One region of the Mesorhizobium sp. BH1-1-5 genome, then DNA from elsewhere that is predicted to be linked to it. Evidence: predicted binding sites of a transcription regulator. Region 1 holds the regulator's gene; each other region holds the start of a gene.
The links. Region 1 encodes PhoB, which activates phosphate uptake and scavenging genes when phosphate is short. Its sites were predicted from a motif close to TGTCATNNANCTGTCAT; they were not measured.
Positions count from the first base shown of each region.

Region 2: a site for PhoB is predicted at 2,646-2,662, ahead of LB572_RS20175 (acid phosphatase). Genes of this name have one in related genera too.
Region 3: a site for PhoB is predicted at 2,858-2,874, ahead of phnF (phosphonate metabolism transcriptional regulator PhnF). Genes of this name have one in related genera too.
Region 4: a site for PhoB is predicted at 3,148-3,164, ahead of LB572_RS28250 (NAD-glutamate dehydrogenase). Genes of this name have one in related genera too.

Region 1 is NZ_JAIUIM010000034.1:52,159-57,192, forward strand. Features, by position in the region: gene LB572_RS30775 (sugar ABC transporter permease) at 1-257, opposite strand, end outside; gene xylF (D-xylose ABC transporter substrate-binding protein) at 406-1,446, opposite strand; gene LB572_RS30785 (ROK family protein) at 1,719-2,954, shown strand; gene phoB (phosphate regulon transcriptional regulator PhoB) at 3,236-3,925, opposite strand; gene phoU (phosphate signaling complex protein PhoU) at 3,943-4,650, opposite strand; gene pstB (phosphate ABC transporter ATP-binding protein PstB) at 4,671-5,034, opposite strand, start outside.
Region 2 is NZ_JAIUIM010000014.1:171,273-176,306, reverse strand. Features, by position in the region: gene LB572_RS20185 (hypothetical protein) at 1-374, opposite strand, end outside; gene LB572_RS20180 (OsmC family protein) at 380-802, opposite strand; gene LB572_RS20175 (acid phosphatase) at 1,028-2,560, opposite strand; gene LB572_RS20170 (cytochrome-c peroxidase) at 2,823-4,031, shown strand; gene LB572_RS20165 (hypothetical protein) at 4,182-4,427, shown strand; gene LB572_RS20160 (dihydrofolate reductase family protein) at 4,479-5,034, opposite strand, start outside.
Region 3 is NZ_JAIUIM010000009.1:124,976-130,009, reverse strand. Features, by position in the region: gene LB572_RS14325 (ABC transporter permease) at 1-796, shown strand, start outside; gene LB572_RS14320 (zinc-binding alcohol dehydrogenase family protein) at 867-1,883, shown strand; gene phnF (phosphonate metabolism transcriptional regulator PhnF) at 2,069-2,815, opposite strand; gene phnG (phosphonate C-P lyase system protein PhnG) at 2,956-3,417, shown strand; gene phnH (phosphonate C-P lyase system protein PhnH) at 3,417-4,028, shown strand; gene LB572_RS14300 (carbon-phosphorus lyase complex subunit PhnI) at 4,030-5,034, shown strand, end outside.
Region 4 is NZ_JAIUIM010000028.1:34,835-39,868, forward strand. Features, by position in the region: gene LB572_RS28250 (NAD-glutamate dehydrogenase) at 1-3,084, opposite strand, end outside; gene LB572_RS28255 (peroxidase-related enzyme) at 3,213-3,776, shown strand; gene LB572_RS28260 (YciI family protein) at 3,899-4,222, shown strand; gene LB572_RS28265 (LysE family translocator) at 4,287-4,901, opposite strand.

The DNA.
Region 1 (5,034 bases):
ATGGCCACGGCCGACGTCTGAACCGACAGGTTCCAGAGGTTGCGCGGCGTGAGGAAGGTGCGGCTGTCGAAGTCGAGCGGATTGACGCCAAGCCGCAGGCTGGAAATCACATGCAGCCCGATCCAGATCAGCAGCAGCGCGCCGATCATGCCGAGCATGCGGGTGTCGAGCTCGGTCGCCTTCAGGAACCGGGCGACAGCGCCGAGTTCCGACGCGCGCGCGGTGTCCGCCGGTTGCGTAGACGTCGTGTCGGTCATGATATCCTCCCGCCGGCCTGCCGTCTGGCGCGGATGCCGGAACTCAGCCTAGAAGCTACCCGCCTGAGGCGGAACCGCAAATCTTTTTGAGAAAACGCCGCGGCCTTCAGGCCGCGGCGCAAGGGCTTTGAACGATCGTCGGCAAAGCTTAGTTGCAGACCTTGACGCTGCCGGCGGGCACGCCCGCGCAGACTTCGTCCTTCTTGATCCAGCCGGCGTCGATGACGACGTTGAGATTGTCCTTGGTGATCGCGATCGGGGTCAGGAACAGCGACTTGACGGTGTTGCCGCCAGGCGTCGTGAAGTCCTTGGCGCCGGCGATATCGCCCATCTTCTTGCCACCGGCGAGCTGCGAGGCGATCTCGGCGGCGTTCTTGCCGAGCTCGCGCGCGTCTTTCCACACCGACACGGTCTGCGTGCCGAGCGCGATGCGGTTGAGCGCCGCGTGGTCGCCGTCCTGGCCGGAGACCGGAACGGTGCCGGCGAGACCCTGCGCCGTCAGCGCCGCGACGACGCCGCCGGCGGTGCCGTCATTGGCGGCCACGACCGCGTCGACCTTGTTGTCGTTGGCGGTCAGGAACTGCTCCATGTTCTTCTGCGCGTTGGCGGGCAGCCAGCCGTCGGTATAGGCCTCGCCGACATTCTTGATCTTGCCGCTGTCGATGGCTTCCTTCAGCACTTCCATGGAGCCCGAGAACAGGAAGTCGGCATTCGGATCCGAACCCGAGCCCTTGATGAAGACGTAGTTGCCCTCGGGCTTGGCCTTGAACACCTCGCGGGCCTGCATGCGGCCGACTTCCTTGTTGTCGAACGTCAGGTAGAACACGTCCTTGTTCTCGATCAGGCGGTCGTAGCCGACGACCGGGATGCCCTCGTCGAGCGCCTTCTGCACCGCCGGGCCGATCGCCGAGGCATCCTGCGCCAGGATGATCAGCGAATTGGCGCCCTGCGAGATCAGGCTTTCGACGTCGGTCAGCTGCTTGCCCGGATTGGACTGCGCGTCGGCCGAGATATATTTGTCGCCGGCGGCCTCGATGGCGGCCTTCATCGCCGCTTCGTCGGTCTTCCAGCGCTCTTCCTGGAAATTCGACCACGAAACGCCGATCACCTTGTCCTTCGCCTCGGCGACCGAGGCCAGCGTCAGCGACATGGCAACGCCCGCCAGAATGGCGGCTGCGAATTTCTTCATGATATCCTCCCTGCGCCCCGTGCGGCGCGACCCAGACTGGCCCGAAGGCCGGCACAGAGGCTTTTTTTCGAGCCTCAAAAAAATAGTGATCCAGCAAAACGACGCTGTCAACTGCGATTCTGATGGGTTTTGATGGGTCCGAGCATTTTTTTCGACATCCGCAATAAATAATGACATGGACCTTGGCTTCTGCCAGTATCGCTGGCGTGTCACCGGTAGGCCATGGCATCATCATCACAAGGCCGCGATGACCGGGAGGACGTGCGAGGACAATGTCGGTCGGGATCCGCCACGACGATTTGCGCCGGCGCAACCGCGCCATGGTGATTTCGGCCGTGCGCCGCGCCGGCCAGCCCTCGCGGACGGAGATTGCCGCCTCCACCGGGCTCAGCCACTCGACCATTTCGGCGATTTCCGCCGATCTGATCCAGGAGGGCATTCTCACCGAAAGCAAGGCCAGCGAGCCGACGGCGTTGAAACGCGGCCGGCCGCAGATCGGCCTGGCGCAGAACCCCGAAGCCGCCGCGGTGCTGACCGTGGTGCTGTCGCTGAACTTCCTGTCGGTCGCCGTCATCGACTACGCCGGCCAGGTGATTGCCGAGGAACAGCAGCGCCTGGACACGCTTGTCATGCCCCGCGACGAGCTGATCGGCGAATGCGTTGCGATCGTCCGGCGCCGGCTGCAGGATCCCGACCTCGACCTGGGCAGCGTCGCCCGCATCGCCATGGGCATTCAAGGCATCACCGATTCCCGTTCACGCGCCATGCTGTGGTCGCCGATCACGCCGCTGACCGACATTCCCTTCGCCGATATCCTCGAAAAGGAATTCGGCATCCCGGCCACAACGGAGAACGACTGCAACATGATGGCGGTGGCGCTGCAATGGCGCGATCCCGAGCGCTATCGCGACGACTTCATCGCCATCCTGCTCTCGCACGGCATCGGCATGGGGCTGGTGCTGAAAGGCGCGCTGTTCACCGGCACGCATTCCTCGGGCGGCGAGTTCGGCCACATGATCCATCGTCCGGGCGGCGCGCTTTGCCGCTGCGGCCGGCGCGGCTGCGTCGAGGCCTATGCCGGCAATTATGCGATCTGGCGCAGCGCCATGGGAATAAGCGAGGATGCCGCGCCAACCGACGTCGGCGACGCCGACATGCGCGCCCTTGCCGCAAAGGCCCGTCAGGAGGACGGCCCCGAACGGGAGGCTTATCGCCGGGCCGGCGAAGCGCTTGGCTTCGGTCTCGGCAGCCTGTTTGCCTTGATCGACCCGGCGCCCGTCGCCATGGTCGGCGTCAGCGCGGCCGCCTTCGACCTGATCGAGCCGGCGCTGAGGGAGGCGATCGCCCAGACCGCCGGCGGCCAGCACTCCAAGTCGATCTCCTTCGACACCGAGCCGAACGAACTGCCGCTGATCCGCGAAGGCTGCGCCATGCGCGCGCTGACCTTCGTCGACCAGGAGATTTTCGCGCCGGGAGGCCAGGCGCGAGCGGGCAAGCACGTCGCCTGATCAACCTTGATCGTTGGTTTCCGTGCGAAGCCCCCGCAGCTTCGTCATTCCAGGGCGAAGCAGGAGCGAAGCTCCGTCGCGAAGACCCTGGAATCCATGCGCAGCGGAGCAGAATTCTGCACCGCCGCGGCGCGTCGACGTCACGGCATGGATCCTCGGGTCTGCGCCGCGTCGCTGCGCTCCTTGCTCCGCCCGTGGATGACGAAGCACAAGCGTCTCGGCTACTGACCAGCGTAGATGTTGGAAGTGCCTAGCTGTCAGGACTTCGGCGCGCCCCGAGACTAATCTTCCCTGATCGCGTAACCCGCGCCACGGATGGTGCGGATGACGTCCGGCATGCGGCCGTTGTTGACGGCCTTGCGCAGGCGCCCGACATGCACGTCCACGGTGCGCTCGTCGATATAGATCGTCTCGCCCCAGACATTGTCGAGCAGCTGGCTGCGCGAGAACACGCGGCCGGGATGGCGCATCATGAATTCGAGCAGGCGGAACTCGGTCGGGCCGAGCCTGATCTCGCTCTTCTTGCGGTAGACGCGGTGCGATTCGCGGTCGAGCACGATGTCGCCGACCTTGAGCACGCTGGACAGCACCTCCGGCTTGGCGCGGCGCAGCAGCGCCTTGACGCGCGCCATGAACTCCGGCGTCGAGAACGGCTTGACCAGATAGTCGTCGGCGCCGGTCGAAAGGCCGCGCACGCGGTCGCTTTCCTCGCCGCGCGCCGTCAGCATGATGATCGGCAGCCGCTCGGTCTCGGGCCGCATCCTGAGACGCCGGCAGAGCTCGATGCCGGAAACCGCCGGCACCATCCAGTCGAGCACGAGCAGGTCGGGAACGTTTTCTTGCAGGCGGATTTCGGCCTCGTCGCCGCGGGTCACCACTTCAACCTGGTAACCTTCGGATTCGAGGTTGTAGCGGAGCAGCACCCCCAGCGGCTCCTCGTCCTCCACCACCATGATGCGTGGCGCGATCATCGGGGTAACCTTTTCCGTCAGGCCGCCGGCGCCGACATTGCCGTCTCGTCCTGCTTCGGACGGTTGGCGGGCAATTGGGTGCCGGTCAGCACATAGTAGGCGTTCTCGGCGATGTTGGTCACATGGTCGCCGATGCGCTCGAGATTCTTGGCGCAGAACAAAAGATGCGTGCAAGCGGTGATGTTGCGCGGGTCTTCCATCATGTAGGTCAACAGCTCGCGGAAGACGGACGTGTATTTGACGTCGATGCGCTCGTCGTCGTTGCGAAGCTTGGCCAGCGCCGTGGCATCGCCCGCCGTATATTCCTGGATCACGGCCTGGACCTGGATCAGCACCATCTGCGCCATGGAATCGATCGAATGCGTGAGGTCGCGCGGCGCGGCGCTGACGCCGACCGAACCGACGCGCTTGGCGATGTTCTTGGCGAGGTCGCCGATGCGCTCGAGGTCGCCCGCCATGCGGATCGAGCCGACCACGTGACGAAGATCGTCGGCCATCGGCTGCCGCTTGGCGATCAGCGTGATGGCGCGGTCGTCGAGCTCGCGCTGGCGCGCGTCCATGATGGCGTCGTCGGAGACGACGCGCTGCGCCAGCGCATTGTCGGTTTCGAGCAGGGCCCTGGTCGCGCCGCCGACCATGGAGCCGGCGAGATCGCCCATGTCGTTGATGAGCCGGCTGATCTGCCTCAAATCCTCGTCGAAGGAGGCGACGGTATGTTCGGCCATGATGATGTCCTCGTATGTACTCAGCCGAAGCGGCCGGTGATGTAGTCCTGCGTGCGCTTCTCGCGAGGCGAGGTGAAGATCTTCTCGGTCCGGTCGAACTCCACCAGCTCGCCGAGATACATGAACGCCGTCTGCCGCGACACGCGCGCCGCCTGCTGCATGTTGTGGGTGACGATGACGATCGTGTAGTCGGCCTGCAATTCGTCGATCAGCTCCTCGATCTTGGCCGTCGACAGGGGATCGAGCGCCGAGGCCGGCTCGTCGAGCAGGATGACCTCGGGCTTCACCGCCACGGTGCGGGCGATGCACAGGCGCTGCTGCTGGCCGCCGGAAAGGCTGAGCCCGCTGGCGTTGAGCTTGTCCTTGACCTCGCTCCAGAGCGCG
Region 2 (5,034 bases), on a different contig from region 1:
TTCGAAACCGTATTGGCGTCGGCGGCGGTCGCCCTGGCGAATTCGATGAGAAGGGTTTCGTCGGCTGAAGGTTTAATCGCATCAGGATCGAGGCCGTTGTCGATCAGCGCCCGGCGGAAGAAGGTGACCGGGATCTCGGCGCGCATCGTCTCGGCGATCGCCTTCGAGAACAGCCAGATGGCGCGGTCGTCGAGCGTGGGCTTGAGAAGATCGCGCAGCGTGAACCACTCGGCGTAGATGCGGTGGGCGGCCGGCGAATGAAGCAGGATGCGCTTCATGTTGGTCATGCGGCCGCGCAGGCCCAGTTCCCTGTCGTGCTCGGCGCGGATTTCGTCGGAGGCCGTCGCATAGTCGATCGGCGAGAGATGCACCATCGGCCTCACCCCAATGTGGCATGCAGCGCGGGCGCGCCGCGCAGCGTGTTGGAGACGGTGCAGATATCCTCGGCGTCCGCGAGGATCCGCTCTTTCGTCGTCGCATCGAGGTCGCCGTCGATTTCCAGTTTGATCTTGAACGTCTCGACCCGCGACGGCTCGTCCTTCGCCTTCTCGCCGGTGACCTGCGCCCTCACCTCGCCGAGCCGGTCGGCGACGCCGAGGCGGTTGGCGGCGATGCGGGCGCTGAGCACCATGCAGGCGGCTAAGGAGGCATGGAGCAGGTCGAGAGGGCTGAAGCCGGGGGCGCTGACCTGCGTGACGACATCGACGGTGCCGCCGGTCGGTGTCGTGACCGCCGGCAGGCCACCCGGCGGCAGGACGGCAAGCGCGCCGACTTTTCGGGTTCTGACTTTGAGGTCCGCCATCGAATGTCTCCAACTTTGAATACATTGATAGCGGAGGGGAATTCACCGAGGCAATCGCCGAAGCAGGCCATGGGGGGTTAGCGTCTGCTCGCCCCCACGAAAGTGGGAGAGAGGTGGCTTGGCGAAGCCAAGACGGAGGGGAGCGCCCCACGAAGGCCCCTCTCCGTCCGCTTCGCGGACACCTCTCCCCGCCTTTGGCGGGGCGAGGAACCAAGCGGTGAAGCGCTACCTCGTCAAATCCAGCGCCGCCGTCAGATCGCCCATCGGCGGCTGGTCGTTGTTGCGCAGGGCCTTGTCGCGGGCGACGATGCCGGGCAGCACCGGGAGGTCGTAGCGGTTGGTGATGAAGCGCAGGATCGAGGTGGTGTCGTACTGGGTGTGGTCGACCATACCCATCTTCGCGTAGGGCGAGATGATGAAGGCCGGAATACGGTTGCCCGGGCCCCAGCGATCGGCCTTCGGCGGCGCGACGTGATCCCAGAAGCCGCCATTCTCGTCATAGGTGATGACCACCAGCATATGCTGCCATTGCGGGCTCTTCTCCAGATGCGCGACGAGGTCGGCCAGATGCTGGTCGCCGGAGGTCACATCGGCATAGCCGGCGTGTTCGTTGAGATTGCCCTGCGGCTTGTAGAAGGAGACAGCCGGCAGCTTGCCGTCGTCGATCGACTTGATGAACTCTTCGCCGCCGAGGCCGCCATCCTTGAGATGCTCGGCGCGCGCTGCCGTGCCCGGGGCATAGGCGGCGAAATAGTTGTAGGGCTGGTGGTGGAACTGGAAGTTCGGCACGGGCGTGGCGTTCTTGCCGTCGAGCGCCGCCTGCCAGGCGCCTGAATACCAGGCCCAGGAAATACCCTTGAGCGACAGGAGATCGCCGATGGTGATCTCCTGCTGCGGCGGCAGCGTGGTCGGCTGCGCCGGATCGGCGAGCGCCTTGTCGCCGCCCTCGGCCGGCTTGTTGGCGCTCGGCTGGTAAGGCGGCTGCATGGTGTTGACGGCGTAGAAGTCGGGCGTGATAGCGCCGTCATTGGCGAATTTCGGCACGCCGCCAAGCGCCGAGGGCGGCGAATTGTCGGCCGGCTTCAGCGTCACGCCATCCGGCTCGACGGCCGCTATCTGGCCTTTCACCGGGCTGGTGTCGGCATTCGGGTAGAACGGGGCGCAGGCGCAGGCGAGCATGAAGTGGTTGAGGAAGGAGCCGCCGAAGGCCCCCTGGAAGAAGTTGTCGGCGAGCACGTATTTCTTGGCGATCGCCCACATCGGCAGGTTGGAGCCGTCATAGTGGCCCATAACCAACGAGCCGGAATCGCCCCAGGCGACGAACTTGTCGTTCCGGCCAGCATCGATCTGCATCTGCTCCTGGTAGAAGCGGTGCCAGAGGTCGTGCGTGACGACGTTGGTGCCCTCGTTGAAACCCTTGGGATCGTCGATGGCGAAGGTAGCGTTGGCAAGATGCGCGCTCTGCGCTTCCGTCACCGCCGGCGTGACGCCCTTGCCGGTCAGTCCGCCCCAGGCCGGCGGCAGTTCGGAAAGCGGCTTGCCGTCGCGGTCGAGCTGGCGCGCCTGGTCGGGCGAGACGTTCGCCAGGCCGCTGGCGCCGGGGAAGCCGCCATAGAGGTTATCGAAGCTGCGGTTCTCGGCGTAGATGACGACGACGGTGTCGATCTTGTCATAGCCGGGAGGTGCCGCGTGGGCAGCAGCGGAGAGCGATGCCAGCGCCGTGGTGGCGAGGCAAAGAGGGAGCAAGGACCGGATCATTGGGAAATGCCTCGTGGCTTGGGAATGGCTGGAGGACGGCAATGCAGGAACGCAACGGCATCAATGCCCAGCTACTTCGGCGCGTTGTCATCCATGTGACAGTTCTGCAGCGTCCGAACACGGTTTCGTGAGCGATACGGCCGGTCATCAATCCGTTGCACTCGAACCTTACGTCGCGAACGAAATCGGGCGAAGGAAATCAGGGATGTCGCCGCGGACGATGGGACGGAAAAATCACGTGATCGCCGTTCTGGCGGCTTCGATGATCGGCTTGACCGCGCCTGCCGACGCCGCGGAACCCTCCGGCGTCCATCCCGGCCCGATGTCGCGCCAGGACGCCCTCGCCCGAGCCGACGCGCTGACGGCGCTCGGGCGGCAGATGTTCTTCGATCCGTCTCTCTCGGCATCGGGCAAGCAGGCCTGCTCGTCCTGCCACGATCCCAACCACGCCTTCGGCCCGGCCTCGGCGTCGCCGGTCGAGATGGGCGGAGCCAACCTCGACCGACCCGGCGTCCGTGCCGTGCCGTCGCTGCGCTATCTGCAGGCTGCACCCGCCTTCACCGAGCATTTTTACGACTCCGAGGATGAAGGCGACGAGAGCGTCGACAACGGCCCGACCGGCGGCCTGACCTGGGACGGCCGCGCCGACCACGGCAAGGACCAGGCCAGGATCCCGCTGCTGTCGCCCTTCGAGATGGGCAACAAGGACGAGGGCGACGTGGTCGCGGCGCTGGGCAAGGCGCCCTATGCCGACGCCTTCAAGGCGGCGTTCGGCGCCGATGTGTTCGAGCACCCGCAGGACGCCTTCGACGCCGCGGTCGAAGCGCTCGGCACGTTCGAGCAGAGCAGCGCCGATTTCTATCCCTATTCCAGCCGTTACGACGCCTTCCTTGCCGGCAAGGCGCAGCTCTCGGCGCAGGAATTGCGCGGCCGCATGCTGTTCGAGGACGAAGCGAAGGGCAATTGCGCGAGTTGCCATCTGAGCGAGCCGGCCAACGACGGCGAGCCGCCGCAGTTCACCGATTACGGCCTGATCGCGATCGCCGTGCCGCGCAATCCGGCGATCCCCGCCAATGCCGATTCCAGTTATGTCGACCTTGGCCTGTGCGGTCCGATGCGCACCGACTTCAAGGGGCGGACGGAATATTGCGGCCTGTTCAAGACGCCGACCCTGCGTAACGTGGCCTTGCGCAAAAGTTTCTTCCACAACGGCTATTTCCACACGCTGCGCGAGGCGGTGGCCTTCTACGCCAGCCGCGACAGCGACCCGGCGCGCTGGTATCCGAAGAAGGCCGACGGCACGGTCGACAAATTCGACGACCTGCCGAAAGCCTATTGGCCGAACCTCAACACCGACCCACCGTTCAACGGCAAGAAACCCGGCGACAAGCCGGCGCTGACCGACGCCGAGATCGACGACATCGTCGCCTTCCTCGGCACGCTGACCGACGCCGACCAGGCAGGGCAGTAGCGCAAGCGGCCAAGGAGATTGGTGGACGCACGGCCTGATTGCAGCCGGAGCCCTGCTATCCACCGCAAATATGTGCCAATGTGAGCCACGTCATAGGAACGCCAAGTCGCGCCTGCTATGTTGCCCATCTCTTCACAGATGGAGTCTCCGATGAGGTTCGTCGCGGTGCAGGAGCCGCCCGGCGGCAGCTGGGCGGTTTTCGATGCGGGTAATGGCGCGCCGGCCGAATATGCTGGCCGGGTGCTTATCGGCCTGACATCGCGTGAGGCCCGCTGGTTCGTCGCCGCGGGCAACGACCATGCAGCCTGGCCCGGCCGGCCGGGCGCGCAACTGCGGCTCGTCAGCGGAAGCGGCTCGCAGCCGATGCGGGAAAGGCACGGCCAAACAGGCGGTTGAGAAGACGCACTGACGGATTGATTCAACGCGGCGCGACCTCGGTGCCGCTCCTCATTGCGCCGGCGCGTAGCGGCTCACCACCATGCCGCAGGCATAGGACTTCGAGCCGAGGAGCTTCAGCCCGCCAAAACCGCCCTTGTCGAAGATGCGGCGGCCGCTGCCCAGCACCGCAGGATTGATGAAGAGCTGGAACTCGTCGACCAGACCGGCGGCGATCAGCGCGGAGGCAAAGCCCGCGCCGCCGAACACGGCGATGCTGCCGCCCTCGCCTTGCTTCAGCGCATCGACCTCGCGCGGCAGGTCGCCGCTGACGACCCGCGTCCGTTCCCAGCGCGAAGCCTCGAGCTTGTCGCTCGCCACCACCTTCTCAACCTCGACGATGCGCCGCGCGAAGGCATAGAAGCGATCCTTCGGATATTTCCTCGCGGCATTGCCCCAATGAGTCATATACCCCTCCTCCGCCATCTTGCGGCTCAACAGGATGGTGTCGATGGTCTCGAAAATGGCGTTGAAGTCCTGCTTGAGCTCCTCGTCCCAGGCGCTGTCGTCGCCCCATTCCCAGAGCTGCCAGCGACGATCCTCATCGGCGCCGACAAAACCGTCGACC
Region 3 (5,034 bases), on a different contig from region 1:
CGCCATCCTGGCCGTCGGCCAGACCTTCGTCATCATCACCGGCGGCATCGACCTTTCGGTCGGCGCCATCGTCGGCTTCACCACGGTCATCGTCGCCCTGCTCATCAATGCAGGCTGGCCGATCTGGGCCGCCGTGTTCGTTACCTTGCTCGTCGGCGTCGCCATCGGCCTGTTCCATGGCTTCGGCATCGTCAAGATGGGCCTGCCGCCTTTCATCATCACGCTTGCCACGATGACGTCGCTGCGCGGCATCGGCTTGCTCATGACCAACGGCAACTCGATCTCGATCAACAGCGATCCGTTCCAGGCGTTCTCGCGCGGCTCGCTGGCCGGCATCCCCTACCTGTTCTGGATGGTGATCCTGGTCGCTGTGCCGTCCTATATCTTCCTGCATCACACGCGTTGGGGCCGCTATCTTTTCTCGGTAGGCTCCAATGCGGAGGCGGCGCGCCTGTCGGGCGTCAACGTGCCGCGCACCATTTACATGGCCTATGTCCTGTCCGGCCTGCTGGCTGCCTTCGTCGGCGTGTTGCTCGCTTCGCGCATCGGCATCGGCAACCCGACACAGGGCGACACATACGAGCTTCAGGCCATCGCCTCGTCGGTCATCGGCGGCACCTCGCTGTTCGGCGCCATCGGTTCCGTGCATGGGCCGCTGATCGGCTCCTTCATCCTTTCGACGATCAACAACGGCGCCAACCTGCTCAACGTCAACACCTTCTGGCAGCGCGTCATCACCGGAGCACTGATCATCGTCATCGTCTACTTCGACGGCCTGCGCCGCCGGGGCAAATGACTTCTCCCTGAAACTAACGCGCCGGCCCGGCCAGACCGAGGCCGGCGCCCTTTTTTGCTGGATCTGTTCAATGAAAGCCGTCGTTTGCCGCTCGCCCGGCGACCTTGTCCTTGAAGACCGCGCCGCGCCTGGCGCGCCGCCGCCCGGCTGGGCGCGCGTCGCGGTCAGCCATGTCGGCATCTGCGGCACCGACTACCACATCTTCGAAGGTAAGCATCCTTTCCTCGCCTATCCGCGCGTCATGGGCCACGAGGTTTCCGGCATTATCGTCGAGAAGGGCGAAGGCGTCGATCTCGCCGTCGGCGAACCGGTCGTCATCAACCCCTATCTTTCATGCGGCAAATGCATCGCCTGCCGGCACGGCAAGCCGAATTGCTGCATGAAGATCGAGGTGCTGGGCGTCCACCGCGACGGCGCCATGTGCGAGGAAGTCCTGGTTCCGGCGCAGAACCTTTATCCGGCAAACGGCCTGTCGCTGGCCGACGCCGCGGCGGTGGAATTCCTTGCCATCGGCGCGCATGCGGTGCGCCGCTCGCTTGGCGCGCCCGGTGCGCGAACGCTGGTCATCGGCGCCGGACCGATCGGCCTCGGCACGGCGATCTTCGCGCGCATCGCCGGACTGGATGTCAGCCTGCTCGACATGAGCGCCGAGCGTCTCGGCTTCGCCGAAAAGGAACTCGGCTTCGCCCCGCTGGACAGCTCGAAGGCGACAGCCGCCGACCTGGTGAGCCGGGCGACCGGCGGCGAAGGGTTCGACCTCGTGTTCGACGCGACCGGCAACACGGCGTCGGTTCAATCGGCCTTCGCCCACGTCGCGCATGGCGGCACGCTGGTGCTTGTCAGCGTCGTCAAGGACGACATCACCTTCTCAGACCCCGAATTCCACAAGCGCGAGATGACGCTGGTCGGCAGCCGCAACGCGCTGAAGGCCGATTTCGAGCATGTCGCGGCCTCGATCCGCAACGGCGCCGTGCCATTGGGCAAGCTCGTCACCCATCGCACCACGCTCGCCGCAACGCCGCGCGATCTCGCCAGATGGACGCATGAGAAGTCGGGGCTGATCAAGGCTGTCATCGAGGTGGGGTAGGACACGGCTCTTCTGACGCAAACATTCGGTAGTGACGGTGCGGGGATTTGGCAGAGCGCATGCCTTTGCGGTTAGCCGAAACCTTTGTCGTCTCGTCATCCTCGGGTCTGCGCTCCGCTTCGCGTCGCTCCGCCCGTGGATGACGACCTCTGGGGTTATCGTCCGAAGATGACGATGCCGAAGACCTAATCGCCAGCTGAGAGCCTCAGCTCCACCCGCTCCGCCGGAAAACGCGACTCCGCGAACTGGATCGGCTCACCATCGAGCGTGACGTTGACGGCGACGGTGACCAGCACGATGGCGCCAGGCTGCAACTCCATCGCCACAAGGTCGTCGGCATCGGCATGGCGTGCCGACAGCACTGTCGATTGCCGCAGATAATCGTTGATGCCGAAACGCTTGAGCGAGGCGGTGATCGATCCCGTTTCGGCCATTGCCGCCTCGATGCCGGCGAAACGCTTGGCGTCGAACCAGGTCGTCGCGCGCGATACCGGGTGTCCGTCGGCCTCGCCGCGCGTCTCCAGGCGGATGACGGCTGCTCCCTTGGCAAGGCCCAGCGCCTCGGCGATGCGCCGGCTGGCCGGTTCCGTCGCGGATGACAGCAGCGCGATGTGCCGTTCGCTCGTCTGCCCCTGCAGCCCCGTCGAGAAGCGCGTGCGCGCGCCGATGGGATAGGAGAGCCGTTTGCGCGACAAGACGAAGGTGCCGCGCCCCTGCTCGGCCCTCAGCACGCCATCCTGCACAAGCGCGGCAATGGCGCTGCGCACCGTATGGCGGTTGACGCCGTAGCGCTCGGCCAGCGCCATTTCCGGCGGCAGCGCTGCATTCTCGGCGAAATCGCCGCCCGCGATCCCCTGCAATATCTTGTCGGCGATCTGCCGCCACAGCGACACGCCGTTGCGCCTTTCGATGCTGCTCGCCAATCCAGCCATCGATCCCCCCATTTCTTCGCCAGCCCGGGCAATTTCCGCGCCTGTCATCCACCCGTCATGGACTCTGGGTAGGAGGTAAGTATAATTTGTATAGTTGTCTATATCAATAGACAAATTTTATGGATGCAGGGAGCGATGCCATGCGAGGACAGGAAGCGCGCGAGCAGGCCGGGCGAAAGGCCTTGATGGCGACGCTGGCGCATGCCGCGGCCGATGAGATCGCCCGTCTCTGGAACGAGTCGGGCCTGCCTTCCGAGGCCGAGCTTCTGCGCGGCCCGGAGACCGGATTGGTGACGGTGCGCGGGCGGATCGGCGGCGGCGGCGCGCCCTTCAATGTCGGCGAGGCGACCGTCACCCGCGCCACGGTGCGGCTGCCGTCCGGACAGGTCGGCCATTCCTATGCGCTCGGCCGCGACAAGGGCAAGGCCAGGCTCGCGGCGATCGCCGACGCGCTCTGGCAGGACCCGGCGCATCGCGAAGCGGTCGAGACGAAGCTGGCCGCACCCTTGCGTGCGGCGCTCGATGCGGCGCGCGAGACCCGGCGTGTCGAGACGGCGGCCACGAAAGTGGATTTCTTCACCATGGTGCGCGGAGAGGACTGATGAACATCGCCACGCAATCGATCGATGGCGGCTTCACCGAGCCGGTCTTCAACGCGCAAGTCGTGTTCCGCGCCATCATGGACGCGATGGCGCGCCCTGGCTCCGTCCAGGCCCTGCCGCAGCTCGCGCGCCCGCCGGCGCCGCTGTCGGCGACGGCCGGCGCCGTGGCGCTGGCGCTCTGCGACAACGACACGCCGGTCTGGCTCGATCAGGCACTGCAGGCGGAAGCTTCGGTCAAGGCCTGGCTCGGCTTCCACACCGGCGCGCCTTTGGCCAACACGCCCACGGACGCGCATTTCGCCCTGATCGCCAATCCGAAGGAGATGCCGGCGCTCGACGGTTTTGCGCAAGGCACGCAGGAATATCCCGACCGCTCGACGACGCTGATCCTGCTCACCGGCGATCTCGGCTCCGGCCCGACGCTGCTGCTCGAAGGCCCCGGCATCGAGAAGACGGCGATGATCGCGCCGACCGGCATGCCGCGCCATTTCGTCGAGCAGTGGAAGCAGAACAACCAGCGTTTCCCGCGTGGCGTCGACATCATCCTGGCGGCGCCCGGCAGCCTCGCCTGCCTGCCGCGCACCACCCGCATCAAGTCGATGGAGGCATGACATGTATGTCGCGGTAAAGGGCGGCGAGGCCGCCATTGCCAATGCGCATCGCCTGCTTGCCGATCGCCGCCGCGGCGATCGCTCGGTGCCGGCGCTGCGCCTCGACCAGATCGTCGAGCAGCTGGCGCTCGGCGTCGACCGCGTGATGAGCGAAGGTTCGCTCTATGACCGCGAGCTGGCGGCACTGGCCGTCGTCCAGGCGCGCGGCGACATGATCGAGGCGATCTTCCTGGTGCGAGCCTACCGCACCACGCTGCCGCGCTTCGGCTACACCAATCCGGTCGATACCGGCGCCATGCAAATCGAGCGGCGCGTGTCGGCCACCTACAAGGACCTGCCCGGCGGACAGGTGCTGGGTCCAACCTTCGACTATACCCACCGCCTGCTCGATCCCGAGCTTGCCGCCGGCGCCGAGGTCGACACACCGGCGCAGCGTCCGGCCGAAGCCGAAGCCATGCCGCGCGTCTCCGCGATCCTTGCCCATGAAGGCCTGATCGAGGCCGACGGCGAGATGCCGCTTGACCATGTGCCCGGCGACATAACGCGCGAGCCGCTGCAATTCCCGATGGCGCGCGACATCCGCCTGCAGGCGCTGTCGCGCGGTGACGAAGGCTTCCTGCTGGCGCTCGGCTATTCGACGCAGCGCGGCTACGCCCGCAACCACCCCTTCGTCGGCGAGGTGCGCATCGGCGAGGTCGAGCTGGAGCTGGACGTGCCGGAGCTGCCTTTCGCCGTGCCGCTCGGCTCCATCCGCGCCACCGAATGCCAGATGGTCAACCAGTTCAAGGGCTCGGCCAAGGCGCCGCCGCAGTTCACCCGCGGCTACGGCCTGGTCTTCGGCCAGAGCGAGCGCAAGGCGATGGCCATGGCGCTGTGCGACCGGGCGCTGCGCGCCGGCGAGCTCGGCGAGGATATCGTCGCCGCCGCGCAGGACGAGGAGTTCGTCATCTCGCATTCCGACAATGTCCAGGCGACCGGCTTCGTCGAGCATCTGAAGCTGCCGCAT
Region 4 (5,034 bases), on a different contig from region 1:
CTTGTCGTAGTCCTGCCAGGACGAGCGCGGAAGCGCGAACATGCGCACCCGCTCGGCCATCGAGGCCGCCATGTCCGGATCGGGATCGATGAAGATATCGCGATGGTCGAAAGCTGCGATCAATCTGGTCTGCGGCGACAACAGCATGCCGTTGCCGAACACGTCGCCCGACATGTCGCCGACGCCGACCACGGTGAAGGGCGAAGTCTGGATGTCGCGGTTGATCTCGCGGAAATGCCGCTTCACCGCCTCCCAGGCGCCCTTGGCGGTGATGCCCATCTTCTTGTGGTCGTAGCCGGCCGAGCCACCGCTGGCGAAGGCGTCGTCCAGCCAGAAATGGTGCTTCTCGGAAATGGCGTTGGCGGTGTCGGAAAAGGTCGCCGTGCCCTTGTCGGCGGCGACGACGAAATACGGGTCGTCAGGATCGCGCCGCACCACGCCGGCCGGCGGAATGATGCCGTCGACGCCGATATTGTCGGTGATCGAGAGCAGGCTGGAGACGAAGTTCTTGTAGGCCGAGGTGCCGGCTTCGAAAATGGCGTCGCGCCCGGCGCTCATCGGCAGCTTCTTCGGATAGAAGCCGCCCTTGGCGCCGACCGGCACGATGACGGCGTTCTTGACCTGCTGGGCCTTGACCAGGCCGAGCACCTCGGTGCGGTAGTCCTGGGCGCGGTCCGACCAGCGCAGGCCGCCGCGCGCCACCGGGCCGAAGCGCAGATGCACGCCCTCGACCTCGGAGCCGTAGACGAAGATTTCGCGCCATGGCCGCGGCGCCGGCAGTCCCTCGACCGCCTGCGAGTCGAGCTTGATCGCCAGCGACTGCCCCTTCGCTTTCGTATCGGCTACGAAATGATTGGTGCGCAGCGAGGCTTCGATGAGGTTGAGGTAGCGGCGGATGATGGTGTCGTCATCGATGTTGGGCACCTCCTCCAGTGCGTCCTTGATCTTGGCCTTGAGGTGCTTGGCCGCGACCGTTCCGTCGCCTTCCGCCGCCGGCCCGAGCCGGGCGACGAACAGCGCGTGCAGGCCGCGCGCGATCTCCGGGTAGCGGTTGAGCGCCGCGGCGATGAAATCCTGGCTCTGCGGGATGCCGGCCTGCTGCAAATAGCGGCCATAGGCGCGCAGGATGGTGATCTCGCCCGACCACAGGCCGGCGGTCTGGGCCAGGCCGTTATAGCCGTCATTGTCGACGTCGCCGCGCCATACCGAGAGAAACGCGTCCTCGAACAGCGCGCCGCCGTCGGCGAGGTCTATTCGCGCGCCGTAGCTGTTCTCCAGCTCCATATCGTGGATGAACACCCGGTCGCCGGGACCGTCGCCGACCTCGAAAGTGCGCTCGCTGATGACGCGGAAGCCGATATTCTCCAACACCGGCACGCGCCGCGACAGCGCCACCGGACTGCCGAAGTGATAGATCTTCAGCGCCGCCTGCTCCGGCTTCTGGTCGGCATGGCGGTAATAGTCGATGGCGATCGGATTGTCGGCGCCGATCTTCGCGATGCGCCCGGCATCGGCCAGCGCCACGGCGGCCGAGAAGGAGTCGCGATAGCTTTCGGGGAACCGCGCCGCGATCGCCTTCAGCGCCGGATCGCTGCCGGCCGCCTCCGCGGCTTCGGAGAGCGCGTCCTCCCAGGTGCGCACGATGTCGCGGATCGCCGCCTCGAGTGTCGACTGCTCGATTTTCGGCGTCTTGCCGCCGGAACGGCCGATGATGAAGTGAATGCGCGCCAGTCCGCCTTCCGGGAAGGCCGGGTAATAGGCCGACAGCCGGCCCTCGAACACGGTTTTCAGATAGGTGCCGATCTTCTCGCGCACGACGCTGTCATAGCGGTCGCGCGGCACGAACACGATGATCGAGACGAAGCGGTCGAACTGATCGACGCGCACCAGCGCCCGCACGCGTGGCCGCTCGATCAGCCCGAGGATGGCGAGGGCATGTTTGCGCAGGATCGGCACCGGCACCTGGAACAGCTCGTCGCGCGGATAGCTCTCCAGGACGTTGATCAGGGCCTTGCCGGAATGATCGTGCGGATCGAAGCCGGATTTCGAGATCACGGCCTCGGCCTTCGAGCGCAGATAGGGGATCTTCATCACCGAGCGCGTGTAGGCGGTCGAGGTGAACAGGCCGACGATACGCAGCTCGCCCGCCAGCGCGCCTTTCGACGTGTAGGTCTTGATGCCGATGTAATCGAGATAGATGCGGCGATGCACCGACGACTTGGCGTTGGCCTTGGTGACGATCAGCGGCTCCGGCCCATGCAGGAAGGCACGGATCTCCGGCGTCGTCGTCACCGCCTCGGTGCCGCGTCTCAGCACCAGCACGTCCGGGTCCGACAGGATACCCATGCCGGGTTTTTCGGCGCGCTCCAGCGAGCCGCTTTCCTCGCCGCCGATATATTTGAACTCGCGCATGCCGAGGAAGGTGAAATTGTCGTCGCGCAGCCATTCGAGGAAGGCGATCGCCTCGGCGACGCTCTTCTTGTCGAGCGGCACCGCCGAATAGCGGAATTCGGAAATCGCCTGGTCGAGGCGGGCGAGCATCCGCTTCCAGTCGACGACGGCGGCGCGGACCTGGGAAAGCATCTTGCGCAGCCGCTCGGTGAGGCTTGCCGCCTGGTCGGCGGTCAGCCGCGGGATGTGGACATGGACGACGCTCAGCCGGTCGCGCTCGTCATCCTCCTTGCCGCCATCGCCGAGAACCTCGACGACGCCGGCTTTGCCGTGGCGAACCGTGACGATCGGGTGGGTGACCAGCGTCGGCTCGCCGCTGATCTCGGTGATCTCGCCCAGGATCGAATCGAACAGGAACGGCATGTTGTCGTTGACGACGGTGATGACCGTGACCGGCCGGCCCTCGCAGGCAACGCCCGAACCCGCCTCGACGGCGACGACGCTTTCGCCCTTCCTGTGGCTGGCGACCGCTTTGGCGGCGAGCTCGCCGGCGCGTTCGAGGTCGGCCACGTCATAGGCCGCGATATCCTCGGCAGGCGCCCGTGCGAGCAGATAGTCGGCAAGCCTTGCGGGTTTCTCGTCCGCTTTCGCGGCGGCAGCTTTCTTCTTCGGCTTGGATTTCACGCTGGCCATGACGCTTATTGCCTCCCGTCGTATGCTTTTGCGACTATCGTAGCAGATGAGCGCCGTTTCGCGACAAAGGTTTGACGACACATTAAGAAATTCGAGCCGACGCCGTTGCCTTGCAAGGAGAACGACCCATGACCGACAGGATTACCGCGCTCGACCTCGTCCAGGCGGAGCTCAGCGAGGCGACGAAAGCCTATTTCGACAAATGCCGGGAGAAGCTCGGCCTCGTGCCCAACGTGCTCCTCGCCTACGCCTTCGACGAGAAGAAGCTGCGCGCCTTCACCGACATGTACAACGATCTGATGCTGGGTGAGTCCGGCCTGTCGAAGCTGGAGCGCGAGACGATCGCCGTGGTCGTCTCCTCGATCAACCACTGCTTCTATTGCCTGACCGCGCATGGCGCAGCCGTGCGCCAGCTGTCGGGCGAGCCGGCGCTCGGCGAGATGATGGTGATGAATTTCCGCGCCGCCGATCTGTCGGACCGACAGCGCGCCATGCTCGAATTCGCGGTCAAGCTGACCGAAGAGCCGGCCAAAATCGTCGAGGCCGACCGCGCCGCCCTGCGCCAGGCTGGTTTTTCAGACCGCGACATCTGGGACATCGCCTCGACCGCCGCCTTCTTCAACATGTCGAACCGGGTGGCCGCCGCGGTCGACATGCGGCCAAACCCCGAATACCACGCCATGGCGCGATAGCGGCCGCTGGCCTTATATTAGCAATATCGAATTTTTCGTTGCTCATCCCGCCATTTGGTTGGATGATCAAGATTGCGGCGTGGCCGCATGCCGGTTCGACGCCGCCGACAAAGGAGGAGAACATGGCGAAATTTCTCTATGTCTATCACGGCTCCGGCAAGATGCCGACCGACGAAGCCGAGCGCAAAGCGGCTATGGATGCCTGGACCGGCTGGTATGACAAGCTCGGCTCGGCCGTCGTCGATGGCGGCAATCCGGTCGGCATGTCAAAGACGGTGCTGCCGAGCGGCAGGATCGAGAACAATGGCGGCAGCAATCCGACCGCGGGTTACACCGTCGTCGAAGCCAGGGACATCGATGACGCCGTCGCCAAGGCCAAGGACTGCCCGATCCTGATGGACCCTGCCTTCAGCGTCGAGATCGCGCCGATCATCGAGATGATGTAGCGCTTAAAAGCGCGTCGCCGAAAACGGTTTCAGTCGACGCGCTTCAAGCCTTTGTTTCGATGCATCAGGAACGCGCGGCGATCGCCGCGGCTGCGCCCGCCATCGTCGTGGCACTGACCCGGTTGGCGATCCTCATGGCGCGCTTGCTCTTCAGGAGCCGGCGCGCCTGCGACGCGGCCAGCACCCAGGCGAGGTCGATGACCACGAGCACGATCGCCATGGTGACCGTCAGCTCGACCCAACCGACAACGCTGACCGAGGCAAGATCGATGATGGTGGGCACCAGCGCCAGATAGAACATCATGATCTTCGGGTTGCCGAGCGTCACCGCCATGCCGGCAAAGAACAGTTTCAGGGCTGAATCCTCGCGCGGCATCTCGCCTTCCTTGGCCTCGACCGGCGCCGTCCACATCTTGAACGCCAGATAGGCAAGGTAGGCGACGCCAACCCATTTCACGACGACGAAGGCGTAGTGGAAGGTCTGCGCCACGACGGCGAGCCCGAACACCGCCAGCGACAGCCAGATCGCTTCACCGATCCACATCGCCAACAGGAACGGGAAGACGTCGCGGAACCCTTTCGAGATCACCCGCGCCACGAGTGCCGCGATCGACGGTCCGGGCGAGCCGGCGGCGACGAACAAAGCGGCGGCGAAGATCAGCAGCGAGGCGAGATGCATGATGGTGCTTCCTATAGCATGGGAGCCGACGATACTCGATCGGAGCAGATTTGGCACGCTCCGCAAGGTGCAAGGACTGACCAAGCAGACAATAGCTGCCAGAGTCGGCGCCGCCTACGGTTACTGCTCTTGT